4 regions of the Actinoplanes sp. ATCC 53533 genome follow, and region 4 is predicted to be linked to each of the others. Evidence: riboswitches for the same ligand, from Rfam matches in the RefSeq annotation. Region 4 holds a riboswitch; each other region holds the start of a gene.
What was found. A riboswitch is a leader RNA that binds a small molecule or an ion and turns the genes downstream of it on or off. The one in region 4 is predicted to bind cobalamin.
Positions count from the first base shown of each region.

Region 1 (3,451 bases), on a different contig from region 4:
TCCTCGGCGACCAGCGTGCTGAGTTCCTGCGCGGCAGGCGAGTCGAAGGGCAGCCGCAACGCGAAGAACGCGTCCTGCAGGCCCATCAGCCCGAGCCCGACCGGCCGCCACCGCGGATTGCTCGCCGCGGCCTGCTCGCTCGGGTAGTAGTTGATGTCGATGACCCGGTCCAGGAAAGCGACCGCGGTCCGCACGGTCGCGCGCAGCTTCTCCCAGTCCACCTCCTCGCCCCGCAGATGCCCGGCGAGGTTGATGGAGCCGAGGTTGCAGACGGCCGTCTCGTCGTCCGAAGTGACCTCGAGGATCTCCGTGCAGAGGTTCGACAGGTGGACCGTGTTGCCCGGCGCGCCGGTCTGGTTGCTCAGCCGGTTCGACGGGTCCTTGAACGTCATCCAGCCGTTGCCGGTCTGCGCCAGCGTGCGCATCATCCGCCCGTACAGATCGCGGGCCTTGACGGTCTTGACCGCCTTCTTCTCCGCGACCCGGTATGCGGCGTCGAACTCCTCGCCATAGAGATCCGGCAGCTCCGGCGCCTCCGACGGGTCCACGAGCGACCAGTCCTCGTCGGCCTCGACCCGGCGCATGAACTCGTCCGGGATCCAGTTGGCCAGGTTCAGGTTGTGCGTACGGCGGGCATCCTCACCGGTGTTGTCCCGCAGCTCCAGGAATTCCTCGATGTCCGGGTGCCACGGCTCGAGGTAGACGCAGGCCGCGCCCTTGCGCCGGCCGCCCTGGTTGACGGCGGCCACGCTGGCGTCGAGCGTGCGCAGGAACGGCACGATGCCGTTGGACTGCCCGTTGGTGCCGCGGATCAGCGCGCCGCGGCCCCGCACCCGCGACCACGAGATGCCGATCCCGCCGGCGAACTTCGACAACCGCGCCACCTGCTGATATCGCTCGTAGATCGAGTCGAGCTCGTCCTTCGGCGAATCCACCAGGAAGCACGACGACATCTGGGTGTGGCGCGTGCCGGAGTTGAAGAGCGTCGGCGAGCTGGGCAGGTAGGCCAGCGACGACATCAGCCGGTAGAACGCGATCGCCTCACCTGCGTTGGTGGACAGGCCGCAGGCGACCCGCAACAGCCAGTACTGCGGCGTCTCCACGACCAGGCGGGATCGCGGATGACGCAGCAGGTAACGGTCCGCTACCGTCCGCAACCCGAAGTATTCGAAGCGCAGATCGCCGGACGGATCCACGGCGTCGTCGAGCTTGCGCGCGTTCTTGGCCACGAAGGCGGCGGTCTCGTCACCGATCAGCCCCTCCGCGTGGCCGCGGGCGATCGACTGGCTGAAGCTCGCGATGCCCTGCCCGCGAACCTCCTTGTCGACGAAGGCCGCCAGCAGCCGGGCCGCCAGCCGCGAATACTGAGGTTCCTCGCCGATCAGCTCCGCGGCCGTCTGGATCGACAGCTTGTCCAGCTCCGCGGTGGTCGCACCGTCGTAGAGACCGCTGATGGTCTTCGTGGCGACCCGCAGCGGGTCGACCTCGTCAAGGTCGGCGACCCAGCGCTCGACCGCCTTGACGATCTTGTTGACGTCGACCGACTCGGTCGCGCCGTTGCGCTTGCGCACCTGCATCGCGTGCCGGCGTTGCTCCGGCACGGCGGGATCGTACGCAGTCTCGTCCTGCGTGACCGTCATGAACTCTCTCTCCTCGCGAGCCCGTTGGCGGAACGGTCTTCGGGCGCGCAGGAGGACGCCGGCGAACGCGGCTGTGCGCGTACACCTGAAGTGGCGTCGGCTGTCCCACGCGGCCTCGGACCGCCGCACGCGAAAGCGTGCGGCGCGCTGGCAGGTCTTCGGACTCGCGGGCCTGACCGTTGCCGGTCGCCTAGTGGCCGTCGCTTCCCGGGCCCGGGCCCAGTGCTTGATGACGGCGGTCGTTCCCGCTCACCGCTGCGGGGGCAGTCCCGGTCTCTCACCGGGTTCCCTCTTGCCTCGCACCGTCCTGGAGGGACGGCCGAACCAGCTGCGGGCAACACCATATCTAGGTGTGGTGTGCGATGTACAACCCAACATGTCGTGTCGGCGTGTCGGATCATGCTCGAGCGGGTGAGCCCCCGCGCGTGGACCAGAGGCGAGGGGGTAAAACGTCTGCATGGCTATGACGCAAGCCCCGCCCGGTGCCCAGGAGTTCATTCCAGCCGACGCGCACAGCCTCGACGAGCTCAAGGCGGCGGCGCCCGGCTGCCGAGGCTGCGAGCTCCACGAGAACGCCACTCAGGTGGTATTCGGCCGGGGCGCCGAACACGCCCGGCTGGTGCTGGTGGGGGAGCAGCCCGGCGACATCGAGGATCAGCGGGGCCTGCCCTTCGTGGGTCCCGCGGGACGGCTCCTGCGCGATGCGGTCGGCGACGCCGGCATAGACCCGTCGATCATCTACTTGACCAACACCGTGAAGCACTTCCGCTTCGAGATGCGCGGCCAGCGCCGTATTCACCAGACCCCGGGCCCTGCGCACATCGCGGCCTGCCGCCCCTGGCTGGTCGCCGAGTTCTCGCTGCTCAAGCCGGATCTGGTGGTGGCGCTCGGTGCCACCGCCGCCAAAGCCCTGTTCGGACCGTCGTTCCGGGTGACGAGGTCGCGTGGCGAGCTGTTGCCGTGGCCGGCCTCGGCGCAGCGACCGCAGGACTTCCCGGGCGTCGAGTCACGCGCGCTGGCCACCATCCACCCGTCCGCGGTGCTGCGGGCCGACGACCGGGACGCCGCCTACCGTGGCCTGGTCGACGACCTCAAGATCGCGGCGACGGTGCTGGGCTGACCGGCACGCGCAACGACACGGTTCGCTGCTCCTTGCGGCGCACGAAGCCGAGCGACGTGAACAGGCGGTTCGCGGGAGCGTTGGCCGCCACGGTGTGCAGGAAAGGGCGCTCGCCACGGTCGTAGATCTCGGCTGCGACGGCGAGCACGAGCCGCGCCGCCAGGCCGCGACGGCGATAGGCGGGATCGGTGCAGACCGCGCTGATCTCGCTCCAGCCCGGCGGCCGGATCCGCTCGCCGGCCATCGCCACCAGCCTGCCGTCGCGCCGGATGCCCAGGTAGGTGCCAAGCTCGATGGTTCGCGGCCCGAACGGGCCGGGCTCGGTCCGGCGGACCAGATCGATCATTTCGGGGACGTCCTCCGCCGTCAGCATGGTTGCTTCCGGATCCGGTACGGCCGGTACGGTGGCGCCGACCAGTTGCAGGGTGCCGCGGGTGCCGTGGATCTCCCAGTCCACCCCGGCCGGTGGGGTCGCCGAGATCGACAGCTCGGTGCCGGGGCCTGCCAGTGTGGCCAGGTCGTCCCAGCAGCGAGGGTCGGCGGCGTTCTCAAGGGCGAAGAACGGTGCCACTTCCGGGTCGTAGCGTGCGGCGTAACCGACGATCCGGGCGAACCGCGCGTGCGGGCCGGTGAGTGCCGCCCAGCTCGGCCGGTCAAGGACATGCACTGTCACTAGCACATAGTGATGTGT
Region 1 covers NZ_QHHV01000304.1:1,291-4,741, reverse strand. Annotated here, with positions in the region: gene DMB66_RS54755 (ribonucleoside-diphosphate reductase subunit alpha) at 1-1,640, opposite strand, end outside; cobalamin riboswitch at 1,772-1,984, opposite strand; gene DMB66_RS54750 (UdgX family uracil-DNA binding protein) at 2,098-2,760, shown strand; gene DMB66_RS54745 (GNAT family N-acetyltransferase) at 2,732-3,433, opposite strand.
Region 1: another riboswitch for cobalamin. It lies ahead of DMB66_RS54755 (ribonucleoside-diphosphate reductase subunit alpha); the one in region 4 lies ahead of DMB66_RS57810 (VWA domain-containing protein).

Region 2 (3,451 bases), on a different contig from region 4:
GCGCGACGGCGCCGACGGCACCCACGAAGGCCGCCAGCGGCACACCGATCGGCAGCTCGGTGGTGGTGTCGCCGCCCGCCGACCGGAACGCGATGACGGCCGTCACCCCGAGGCCCGCACCGGCCGCGACCCCGAGCAGGTGCGGATCGGCGAGCGGGTTGCGGAAGACGCCCTGGTAGGCGGCGCCGGCGAGGGCGAGCAGCGCGCCGACGAGCAACCCGAGCACGACCCTGGGCAGGCGCAACTCCGTGACGATGGCAACCTCGCGGGCGCTCAGGCCGCTGTCGATCCGTACCCCCGGAAGCAGATCGAGCAGCTCGGCCGCGACACCGGCGGGCGGCAGCGGGACCGGCCCGAAGGCGATGCCCGCGACCAGCGCGACGACCACGGCGAGCAGGCCACCGGCCAGCCAGCCGGCCCGCAGACCGGCCGGCCGCGGCCGGTCTGTCACGCCGGGACCCTGGCCACCGCATCGGCGACGGACTGCACCAGGTCGACCACCCGCGGCCCCCACCGCGAGGCGATATCGTCGTCCAGGGCCACGATCTGGTCCTTCTCCACCGCGGTGATCGCCGCCCAGCCCTTCCGCGCCTTGACCGTCGCCGGCGACTGCCCGCAGCACTTGCTGTCCGCTAGGAAGATCAGGTCGGGGTTCGCCGCGACCAGCGCCTCCGGCGAGAGCTGCGGATAACCGTCCTTGGCGCCGTCCGGATCGGCGGCGTCGGCGACGTTGGTGAGCCCGAACAGCGCGAAAATGGACCCGATGAAGGTCTTGGACGTCGCGGAATACAGGGTCTGGTCGATCTCGTAGTAGTAGCTCAGCGACCCGGCGCGGGCCGGCACCCCCTGCACGATCTTGTCGATCTGCGCCCGCATCCGCCCCACCAGCGCCGCCGACTCGCCCCGATGGCCCGTCAACGCGCCAAGCTGCTCGATCTGCCGGTAGGAATCGTCGATCACCTTGGCGGCGGGAGCGAACAGCACAGGGATCTTGAGCCTGCCGAGCTGGTCGACGATCTTGTCGAGGTCATCCGAGACAACCACCAGGTCGGGGTTCCGCCCGGCGATGGCCTCCGCGTTCGGCTTGAAGCCGGACAGGTCGGTGCGCGGGGCGTCCACCGGATAGGTCGACTGGTCGTCAACGGCCACCACCTGCGGACCGGCGCCGATGGCGAACAGCATCTCGGTCGCGGTGGGCGCGAGCGACACGATCCGTTCGGGCCGCTCGGCCAAGGTCAACGAACCCACCGTGACCGGGAAAGAGTCACCGCCCGGCCCGGCGGACGGCCCCGGGCCGTCGTCGGATCCACCGCCGCCACACCCGCCGAGCAGCAAAGCACCGGCCGCGATCGCGGCCGTCAAAACACGTCTCATCCTGTCCTCCTGTCGGCCGAGGCTGCGGTGCATCGCCGACCGGAACAGGGACCCGGCCCGCGAGGCGCCCCTCCCCGAGAGCGCTGAATCGCGACCGGCGCGCAGGCGACCTGGCTTGACCCTCCAAAAGGGCTCACAGTTGCGGGACAGCGCCGGAATCCCACCGGCTTCGCTGCGACGCGGTCCCCCTGAAACTAACCCAGACCGCCGGTTCTCGCGCAAAACCGAGGTCAAGTTCAAGATCAAATTCATGTCGTGCCTGGTTGCATGGTGCTGACCGTCGCTCCCGCCGACACCGGGAGAGGGCGGCCAATCGCCTGGCGGCTCATGAACCGGCCGCCCTCCCCCTGCCAGGTCCGTGCGTGGAACCCCGCCCTCCCGCTCACCGTCGGCAAGACCCGCCAGCCGCCTGGTTCGGACTATCCGGGCTGGCCTGGTTTTGGTGCGGCGCGGACGTGTGCGCGTTCGCCTTGTTTGCCGATCAGGCTGAGGAATTCGACGGGGCCGGAGCTGGTGGCCCCGAACCAGTGCGGGGTGCGGGTGTCGAACTCCGCGGCCTCCCCGGGCTTGAGGATCAGATTGTGCTCGCCGAGGACCAGGCGCAGCGTGCCGTTGAGGACGTAGGCCCAGTCGTAGCCCTCGTGGGTGCGCAGGTCGGGCTCGCGATCGTCGGCCCCGGCCGGCAGCACGAACTTGTAGGCCTGGATGCCTCCCGGCCTGCGGGTCAGGGGCAGGATCGTCGATCCGTCGCTGCGGGTGATGGGGCGCAGGTTGATGCGGGGGTCGCCGGTCGGTGGCGCGCCGACGAGCTCGTCGAGGGTGACGCCGTAGACCCGGGCGAGCGGCAGGAGCTGCTCGAGCGTGGGACGGCGCAGGCCCGCTTCGAGCCTGGACAGCGTGCTGGCGGAGATGCCGGTTTCCTCCGCGAGGTCGGTGAGCGTGATAGCGCGGCGGAGCCGAAGGTGCTTCAGCCGCGGCCCGACAGCGTCAAGCGTGCGATCCACTTCCTCATCCATGCCCCCAGTTTGCCATTTGGCAAGAAGCTTTGCGCATCGCACCGCTGCCGATCACAGTCGTCGGTACCCACGAAGACGGTGAAGGAGCAGGTCAGATGGCCGAGCAGCACGAATTCGACCAGGGCTACTGGGAGCGGCGCTGGCACCAGGCGCACCATGACGGACCCGGAGCCATGGACGGGAGTCCCCCGAATCCGCATCTCGTCCGCGAGACCGGCAGCCTGGTCCCGGGCACGGCGCTGGATGCCGGGTGCGGTGCCGGGGCCGAGGCGATCTGGCTCGCCTCGCACGGCTGGCAGGTCACCGCGGCCGACATCGCGGCCGAGGCCCTCGCCCGCGCCGCCGGGCGCGCGACGGACATTGAGGTGTCCGGGCACGTGCGGTGGGTTGGAGCGGACCTGACCGTCTGGGACCCGGGCATGCGGTTCGACCTGGTCACGACGCACTACGCGCACCCCGCGATGCCGCAGCTGGCCTTCTACGACCGCATTTCCGCATGGGTGGCGCCCGGCGGCACCCTGCTGATCGTCGGGCATCTGCACGCCTCGGGAGCGACCGGGCACGGGCACCACCCGCCCGCCGAGGCATCGGTCACCCTCACGGACATCACCGCCGGCCTGGACAGCACCAAGTGGACGGTCGTCACCGCCGCGGAGCACATCCGCACGGTCACCGGCCCCGGCGGCCAGGCGAAGCCACTGCACGACGTCGTCGTGCGCGCCACCCGACGCCCCTGATCACCCCCCGCGCACAAACGAAAGGTCCGTGCATGATCTCCCCTGATGTGGCTCCCCCGGTGGACGCCGCCGACCCAACGATTCATGACCCCCGCCGGCGTCGCGCGATCCTGGTCGCGGTGTGCATCGCCCTCATGGCGGTCATCGCCTCGGTTTCCGGGCTGAACGTCGCCCAGCAGGAGATCGCCCTCGCGTTCGGCGCCTCGCAGAGCACCGTCCTGTGGATCATCAACACCTACACCATCAGCCTGGCCGCGCTGCTCCTGCCGCTCGGCGCCCTCGGCGACCGGTGGGGCCGGCGGCCGGTGCTGCTCGCGGGGTTGA
Region 2 covers NZ_QHHV01000054.1:2,067-5,517, reverse strand. Annotated here, with positions in the region: gene DMB66_RS18465 (iron ABC transporter permease) at 1-451, opposite strand, end outside; gene DMB66_RS18460 (ABC transporter substrate-binding protein) at 448-1,374, opposite strand; cobalamin riboswitch at 1,464-1,598, opposite strand; gene DMB66_RS18455 (helix-turn-helix domain-containing protein) at 1,794-2,390, opposite strand; gene DMB66_RS18450 (bifunctional 2-polyprenyl-6-hydroxyphenol methylase/3-demethylubiquinol 3-O-methyltransferase UbiG) at 2,486-3,127, shown strand; gene DMB66_RS18445 (MFS transporter) at 3,160-3,451, shown strand, end outside.
Region 2: another riboswitch for cobalamin. It lies ahead of DMB66_RS18460 (ABC transporter substrate-binding protein); the one in region 4 lies ahead of DMB66_RS57810 (VWA domain-containing protein).

Region 3 (3,451 bases), on a different contig from region 4:
CGCGAGCCGTCGATCGTCCCGTACCCCGGCACCAGGTCCTCGGCCGGAATGCCGATCTGCGGCAGCAGCACCTGAAAGTCGGTGAACGACATGTGCCCCGAGCCGGCCAGCTGCAGGTCGTAGCGGGGGCCACGCAGGCGCGGCCAGATCGCGAGCCACGTCTCGTCGTCGGCGCGACCGTGGCCGTCCGAACTCATCAGCGCGAACGGCCGGCGCAGCCCGGCGGCGACAACCGCGCCGGAGAGGGTGCCGTCCAGGTTGATGCCGGCCCTGACCCGCGGGTCCTCGTGCATCGTCTCGGCGGCGGTCGCACCGCCGAGCGAGTGGCCGAACATCCCGACCCGGGCCAGGTCCAGCGCACCCTTCAGGCCGCGTGGCAGCCGGCGCCGCTCCTCGTCCGGGTTGTGGCCCCGGTTGATCGCGGCCAGCCGGTCGAGCGTGAAACGGGTGTCGGCGACCCGGGCCTCGCGTGCGGTGTCGATGACCTGTTCGCCGTCGTCGTCGGGCCCGGTCGGCGGCGGGACGGCGTGGGTCGCGATCCGGCCGCCGGGAAACTCGACCAGCTGCGCGTCGTGGGTGTGGTCGATCGTGACCACGATGTAGCCGCGGCTCGCCAGCTCCTCGACGAGCGCGGTGCTGGCGGTGCGCTCCAGCCCGAAGCCCGGCGAGTACAGCACGACCGGGTGGCGGCCCGGCCGGACCGGGGCGTCCGCGTACGCGTGGGTCACCGGCAGGATGACCGGCGAGCCGGGCGGATTGATCCGCTCGGCCACCCCCGGCGACACCCAGGGCGCCCGCGGATGCCGGCGGACGTCGCTCGCCGGATACCAGAGCTGGACCATGATCTCGCGGGCCCGCTCGCTCGACACCCACGGATCCGGCCGCGACCGGTCGACCAGGTGCAGCGACACCGTACCGATGCGTTCGGGGCCGGTGGGCCGGGGCAGGACCAGCTGGGTGGCCGGCTCACCCGCGGCCCGGACGGGCGCGGGCAGCACGGGCGAGGGCGCGGCGGTGGACAGGGCTAAAACCGAGGTCAAGGCGATAGCAAGTGCGCTACTCATGCATTTGAGTCTTCGGGCCCGGCGGCCGCCGCCGTAGTGCCGGCGCGCACCGGTTCCCATGCACAATTACCGCCCCACCGATGACAAATGTCATGACCGTTCTACGATGGCGGGCAGTGCTGGTTCACCCCGCTTCGCGGTGGGGTGTCGTAAGAGGGAACCCGGTGTGAGACCGGGACTGCCCCGCAGCGGTGAGCAGGAACGACCGCCGTCATACGCACTGGGTGTGTGAGCGCCTGGGAAGCGACGGCCAGTAGGTGACCGGAGACCTTCCGGTCGTGCCCGCGAGTCCGAAGACCTGCCCGCACCGCGTACGCAGCACTGCGTGCGCCGCCGACGGCCCCTCGGGAGGGCTCGGGCGAGACCACGGTGCTGTTGTCGTCGTGGCCTTCCCGCACCCTCGCGTGACCCGTCGGGCACTTCGAGGGAAGGACGCCCCATGACCACCACCGGATTCGGGCAGAGCACCGTGCTCGGCTATCCCCGCATCGGCAGCAACCGGGAGCTCAAACACGCCGTCGAGGCGTACTGGGGCGGCCGCATCGACGCCGCCGCCCTGGAGCGGACGGCCGCCGCACTGCGCACCGACGTCTGGCGCACCCTGCGGGACGCCCGCCTGGACGCGATCCCGTCCAACACGTTCTCCTACTACGACCACGTCCTGGACACGGCCGTCGCGGTCGGTGCGATCCCGGACCGGTTCGCCCGGCTCGGCCTGTCCGAATTGGACACCTACTTCGCGATGGCCCGCGGGGCGCAGGCCCAGCCGGCGCTCGAGCTGACGAAGTGGTTCGACACCAACTACCACTACCTCGTGCCGGAGATCGCCGACGAGACCGTCTTCCGGGCCCGGCCGGAGCAGGCGCTGCGGGAGTTCGCGCAGGCGGCGGCGCTCGGCATCACCACCCGCCCGGTCCTGGTCGGCCCGGCCACGTTCCTGCTGCTGGCCAAGCCGGCCGAGGCCGCGGGCAACCCGTTCGACCGGCTCGGCGAGCTTACCGACGCGTACGCCGGGATCCTCGGCGCGCTCGCCGACGCCGGGGTGCCGTGGGTGCAGCTCGACGAGCCCGCGTACGTCGCCGACCGTACCCCGGCGGAGATCGACGCCCTGAGAGCCGTCTACCACCGCCTCGGCGGGCTTGACCGGCGGCCGCGGATCTTCGTCGCGACCTACTTCGGTGAGCTCGGCGACGCCCTGCCCGCCCTGCTCGACACCCCGGTCGAGGCGCTCGGCCTCGACCTGGTCGCCGGACCCGGCAACCTGGCCCGGCTCGCCGCGGCCGGACCGTTGCGGGGCAGAACGATCGTCGCCGGGCTGGTCGACGGGCACAACGTCTGGCGCACCGACCTGCGCGCCGCCGTGGCCGTCGGTGCGACCCTCACCGGTCTCGCCGACAACGTCTCGGTGTCCAGCTCCTGCTCGCTGCTGCACGTGCCGGTCGACCTGGCGGCCGAGACCAGCCTCGCGCCGGCGCTGCGGGAACGGCTCGCCTTCGCCCGGCAGAAGGTCGACGAGGTCGTCCTGCTCGGCCGCGCCCTGCGCGACGGCGTCGCGGCGCTGCCCGCCCCGCTGCCCGCGCCACCCGCGCACTGGCGTGACACCTCCGTCCGGGCCCGGCTGGATGCGCTCCATCCGGCGCAGCTGCGGCGCGGCGACTACGCCGAACGAGCGCGGGCACAACAGGCGCGGCTGCACCTGCCGGCGTTGCCGACCACGACGATCGGATCGTTCCCGCAGACCGACGACCTACGCAAGGCCCGCGCCGCCCGGCGCGCCGGAACCCTGGACGACGCCGGCTACACCGAGCGGATGCGCGCCGAAGTAGCGCACGTGATCAGGCTGCAGGAAGACCTCGGCCTGGACGTGCTCGTGCACGGCGAACCGGAACGCAACGACATGGTCCAGTACTTCGGCGAACAGCTCGGCGGCTTCGCCGCGACCGAGCAGGGCTGGGTGCAGTCCTACGGCTCACGATGCGTACGCCCGCCGATCATCCACGGCGACGTCACCCGCGAGCACCCGATGACCGTCGAGTGGTCCACCTACGCCCAATCGCTGACCAACCGCCCGGTCAAGGGCATGCTCACCGGCCCGGTCACGATCCTGGCCTGGTCATTCGTCCGCACCGACCAGCCACTGGCCGATACCGCGAACCAGGTCGCGCTCGCCCTGCGCGACGAATGCCGCGACCTGGAGGCGGCCGGAATCCGAATCATCCAGGTCGACGAGCCCGCCCTACGCGAAACCCTGCCCCTGCGCACCGCCGATCAAAAGGCCTACCTGGACTGGGCGATCGGCGCATTCCGGCTCGCCACCAGCGGCGTCGCCGACAGCACCCAGATCCACACCCACCTGTGCTACTCCGAGTTCGGCGAGATCATCACCG
Region 3 covers NZ_QHHV01000149.1:20,811-24,261, forward strand. Annotated here, with positions in the region: gene DMB66_RS40315 (hydrolase) at 1-1,064, opposite strand, end outside; cobalamin riboswitch at 1,168-1,385, shown strand; gene metE (5-methyltetrahydropteroyltriglutamate--homocysteine S-methyltransferase) at 1,504-3,451, shown strand, end outside.
Region 3: another riboswitch for cobalamin. It lies ahead of metE (5-methyltetrahydropteroyltriglutamate--homocysteine S-methyltransferase); the one in region 4 lies ahead of DMB66_RS57810 (VWA domain-containing protein).

Region 4 (3,451 bases):
CTCGCCGCGCCGCTGCCCGTGCGGGTGCGGCTGCCCGACGGCCAGGGCGTCGTCGTCGCCGGCGCCGGCAAGCTGCGCTACCGGGTGGCCCGGGGGGACTGGCTACCGATCGCCGGGTACGCGGCGCTGCTGCCGGCCGCCGCGCGGGAGGTCGAGGTCACGCCCGCGAAGGGACAGCCCGTCCGGTTCACCCTCTAAGGTCGGCAGGACAGTCCGGGCCGCACCGCCGGCTTGGGTCGCGCCTCGAACGGGCATGTCTGTCTGCGATCAGGGAGGCCGCATGGACGTCGTCATCGGTATCGACACCGGAACCACCGCGACCAAGGCCATCACCGCCGGGCCGAGGGGCGAGGTGCGCGCCGTGACGAGCGTGCACTACCCGCTGTCGGTGCCCGGCCCGGGGCACGCCGAGCTCGACCCCGGCCGGTTGCGCGACGCGGCGATCGAGGCGCTGGTCACGGTCGCCCGGCAGGCCCGCGACCAGGGCGACCGGGTGCTGGCCGTGAGCCTCAGCGCGTTCCTGCACGGCCTGGTGCCGATGGATGCCGGCGGCGCCCCGCTGGGCCCGCTGATCACCTGGGCGGACAACCGGGCGTCCGGGCAGAGCGAGCGGATCGTGGCGTCCGGCCGGGCGAAGCACCTGCAGGCCCGGACCGGGACGCCGGTGCACCCGATGTCCCCGCTGACCAAGCTCGCCTGGTGGGGCGCCGCCGACCCGGGCACCCTGCGCGACACCCCACGCTGGGGCGGCGTCAAGGAGGTCGTCCTGGCCGGCCTGGCCGACGAGGGCTTCCTGCTGGACCTCTCGGTCGCCTCCGGCACCGGCATGTACGACATCCACGAGCGCCGCTGGGACCCCGAGGCGCTGGAGCTCGCCGGCGTCCGTACCGGTCAGCTCGCCGAGGTCGTGCCGACCGCCCGGCAGCTGCGCCTCAAGCGCGAGGTGGCGGTCGCCGCCGGGCTGCCCGTGGACCTTCCGCTGATCATCGGCGCCGCCGACGGACCGCTGGCCAACCTGGGCGTGGGCGCCACGCCGGCCGGGGTCGCGGCCGTCTCCCTGGGCACCAGCGGCGCCCTGCGCACCGTCGTGAACGGCCCGACGGCGGACAAGGCCGGGCGGCTGTTCTGCTACGCGCTCACCGAGGACCGCTGGGTCGTCGGCGGCGCGGTCAACAACGCCGGGTCCGTGGTGCGCTGGGCGGGCGAGACCTTCGCGGGCAGCTTCGACCGGACGGCCGCGGCGGGTGAGGACGCCGACGTGCGCGATGCCGCGCTGCTGACCGAGGCCGCCGGCGTCGAGCCGGGCAGCGAAGGGCTGCTCTGCCTGCCGTACCTGCTGGGCGAGCGGGCGCCGTGGTGGCGCGGGGGGATGCGCGGGGCCTATCTCGGGCTGCGCCGCGAGCACGGCCGGGCGCACCTGGTCCGGGCCGCCGTCGAGGGAGTGTGCCAGCAGCTCGCGCTGGTCCGCGACACCTTCGCCGACGAGGGCATCGCGATGACCGAGGTCCGGGCCACCGGCGGCGCGGTCGCCTCGGAGCTGTGGGTGGGCATCCTCGCCGCGGCCCTGGACCTGCCCGTCGCCGTCGCGGAGTCGCCCGAGGGCACCGCGCTCGGCGCCTGCCTGCTGGGCCGGCACGCGCTGGGCGAGCTGCCCGACCTGGACCGGGCGGCGGCCCTGGTGGCGATCACCGAGCACGAGCGCCCGGACCCGCGCAACGCGGCCCTGTACCGCCGGATGCGGCCGCTGGTGGAGCGGTCGGCGCTGGCGGTCACCGACGTCCTCACCGAGCTGGACAAGCTGGCCCCGGAGCCGCTGCCCGACACGGAGAAGGCCGTCGGCCGCACCGGCTGAGCCCGGACGGCCCGCGCCGGCCGTGAGGATGCCCACGTACCCCCGCGTTGACGGCGTGCCGCGCCGTGAGAAAGAGTGGCTCGCGAGCGGCAGTGGAGGAACCCGGTGGGAGACCGGGACGGTCCCGCCACTGTGACCGGGGCCTGCCCCGGAAGTCAGGAGACTCCGGTCGCTCGCACCTTCCACACGCGGGCGCGGACCCGCGGAAAGGACCGGGCGTGACGCCGTACCCGTTCTCTGCCGTCGTCGGCCTCGACGACCTGCGGCTCGCGCTGCTGCTGACCGCCGTGTCACCCGCCGTCGGCGGGGTCCTGGTCCGCGGCGAGAAGGGCACCGCCAAGTCGACCGTCGTCCGTGCCCTGGCCGCGCTGCTGCCCGAGGTCGACGTCGTCCGGGGCTGCCGCTTCGCCTGCGATCCGGCCGCGCCCGACGCGGGCTGCCCCGACGGGCCGCACGAGCCCGGCGCGCCGCGCGGGCACCGCCCCGCCGCCCTGGTCGAGCTGCCGGTCGGCGCCACCGAGGACCGGGTGGTCGGCACCCTGGACATCCAGCGGGCGCTCGCCGACGGCGTGAAGGCGTACGAACCGGGCCTGCTCGCCGCCGCGCACCGCGGCGCCCTCTATGTCGACGAGGTCAACCTGCTGCCCGACCACCTGGTGGATCTGCTGCTCGACGCGGCGGCGATGGGCCGGGCGCACGTCGAGCGCGACGGGGTGTCGGTCAAGCACGCGGCCCGGTTCCTGCTGGTCGGCACGATGAATCCGGAGGAGGGCGAGCCGCGCCCGCAGCTCGTCGACCGGTTCGGCCTGGTCGTCACGGTCGCCGCCCCCCGCGACGCGAAGCTGCGCGCCGAGGTGGTCCGCCGCCGCCTGGCGTACGAGGCGGGCCCGGATGCGTTCGCGGCCCGGTTCGCCGGCGACGAGAGCGCCCTGGCCGAGCGGATCGTGGTCGCGCGGGCGGCGGTGCCCCGCGTCGACCTGCCGGACGCCGAGCTGGACCGGATCGCCCGGGTGTGCCTGGCCTACGGCGTCGACGGCATGCGGGCCGACATCGTGGTGGCCCGGTGCGCCGTGGCGCTGGCCGCCTGGCACGGCCGCGACCGGGTCACCGCGGAGGACATCCGCGACGCGGCCCGCCTCGCGCTGCCGCACCGCCGGCGCACGGACCCGCTCGACCCGCCGGGCACCGACGAGCAGCGCCTGGAAGAGGCCCTGGACCAGGCCGCCCGGGAGGACCCCGACGAGGACCCGCCGACGCCCGAGGGCGGCCCGGACGGCAACGGCCCTGATGACGGCGGCCCGGGCGGCGGGCCCGGCACCGACGGCCCGGGCGATGGAAGCCCGGACCGCAGCCCTCCGCCGGGTGACGGGCCCTCCGCCGAGGCGCCCGGCGCGACGGAGCAGGCGCCCCGGGACGCTGCCGAGGGGCCGGCGAGCGCGGCCGGTGGGCCGGAGAACGCGGCCGACCGGCCGGAGGGTGCGGCCGACCAGCCGGGCAAGGTCAACGGAGCCGCGCCGGCCCAGGCGGGCGCCGCCTACCGGCCCCGGACGCTGCGGATCGCCGCCCGCGGCGAGGGCGGGCACGCCGGGCGCCGCTCAC
Region 4 covers NZ_QHHV01000383.1:3,620-7,070, forward strand. Annotated here, with positions in the region: gene DMB66_RS57800 (hypothetical protein) at 1-198, shown strand, start outside; gene DMB66_RS57805 (gluconokinase) at 281-1,852, shown strand; cobalamin riboswitch at 1,913-2,040, shown strand; gene DMB66_RS57810 (VWA domain-containing protein) at 2,071-3,451, shown strand, end outside.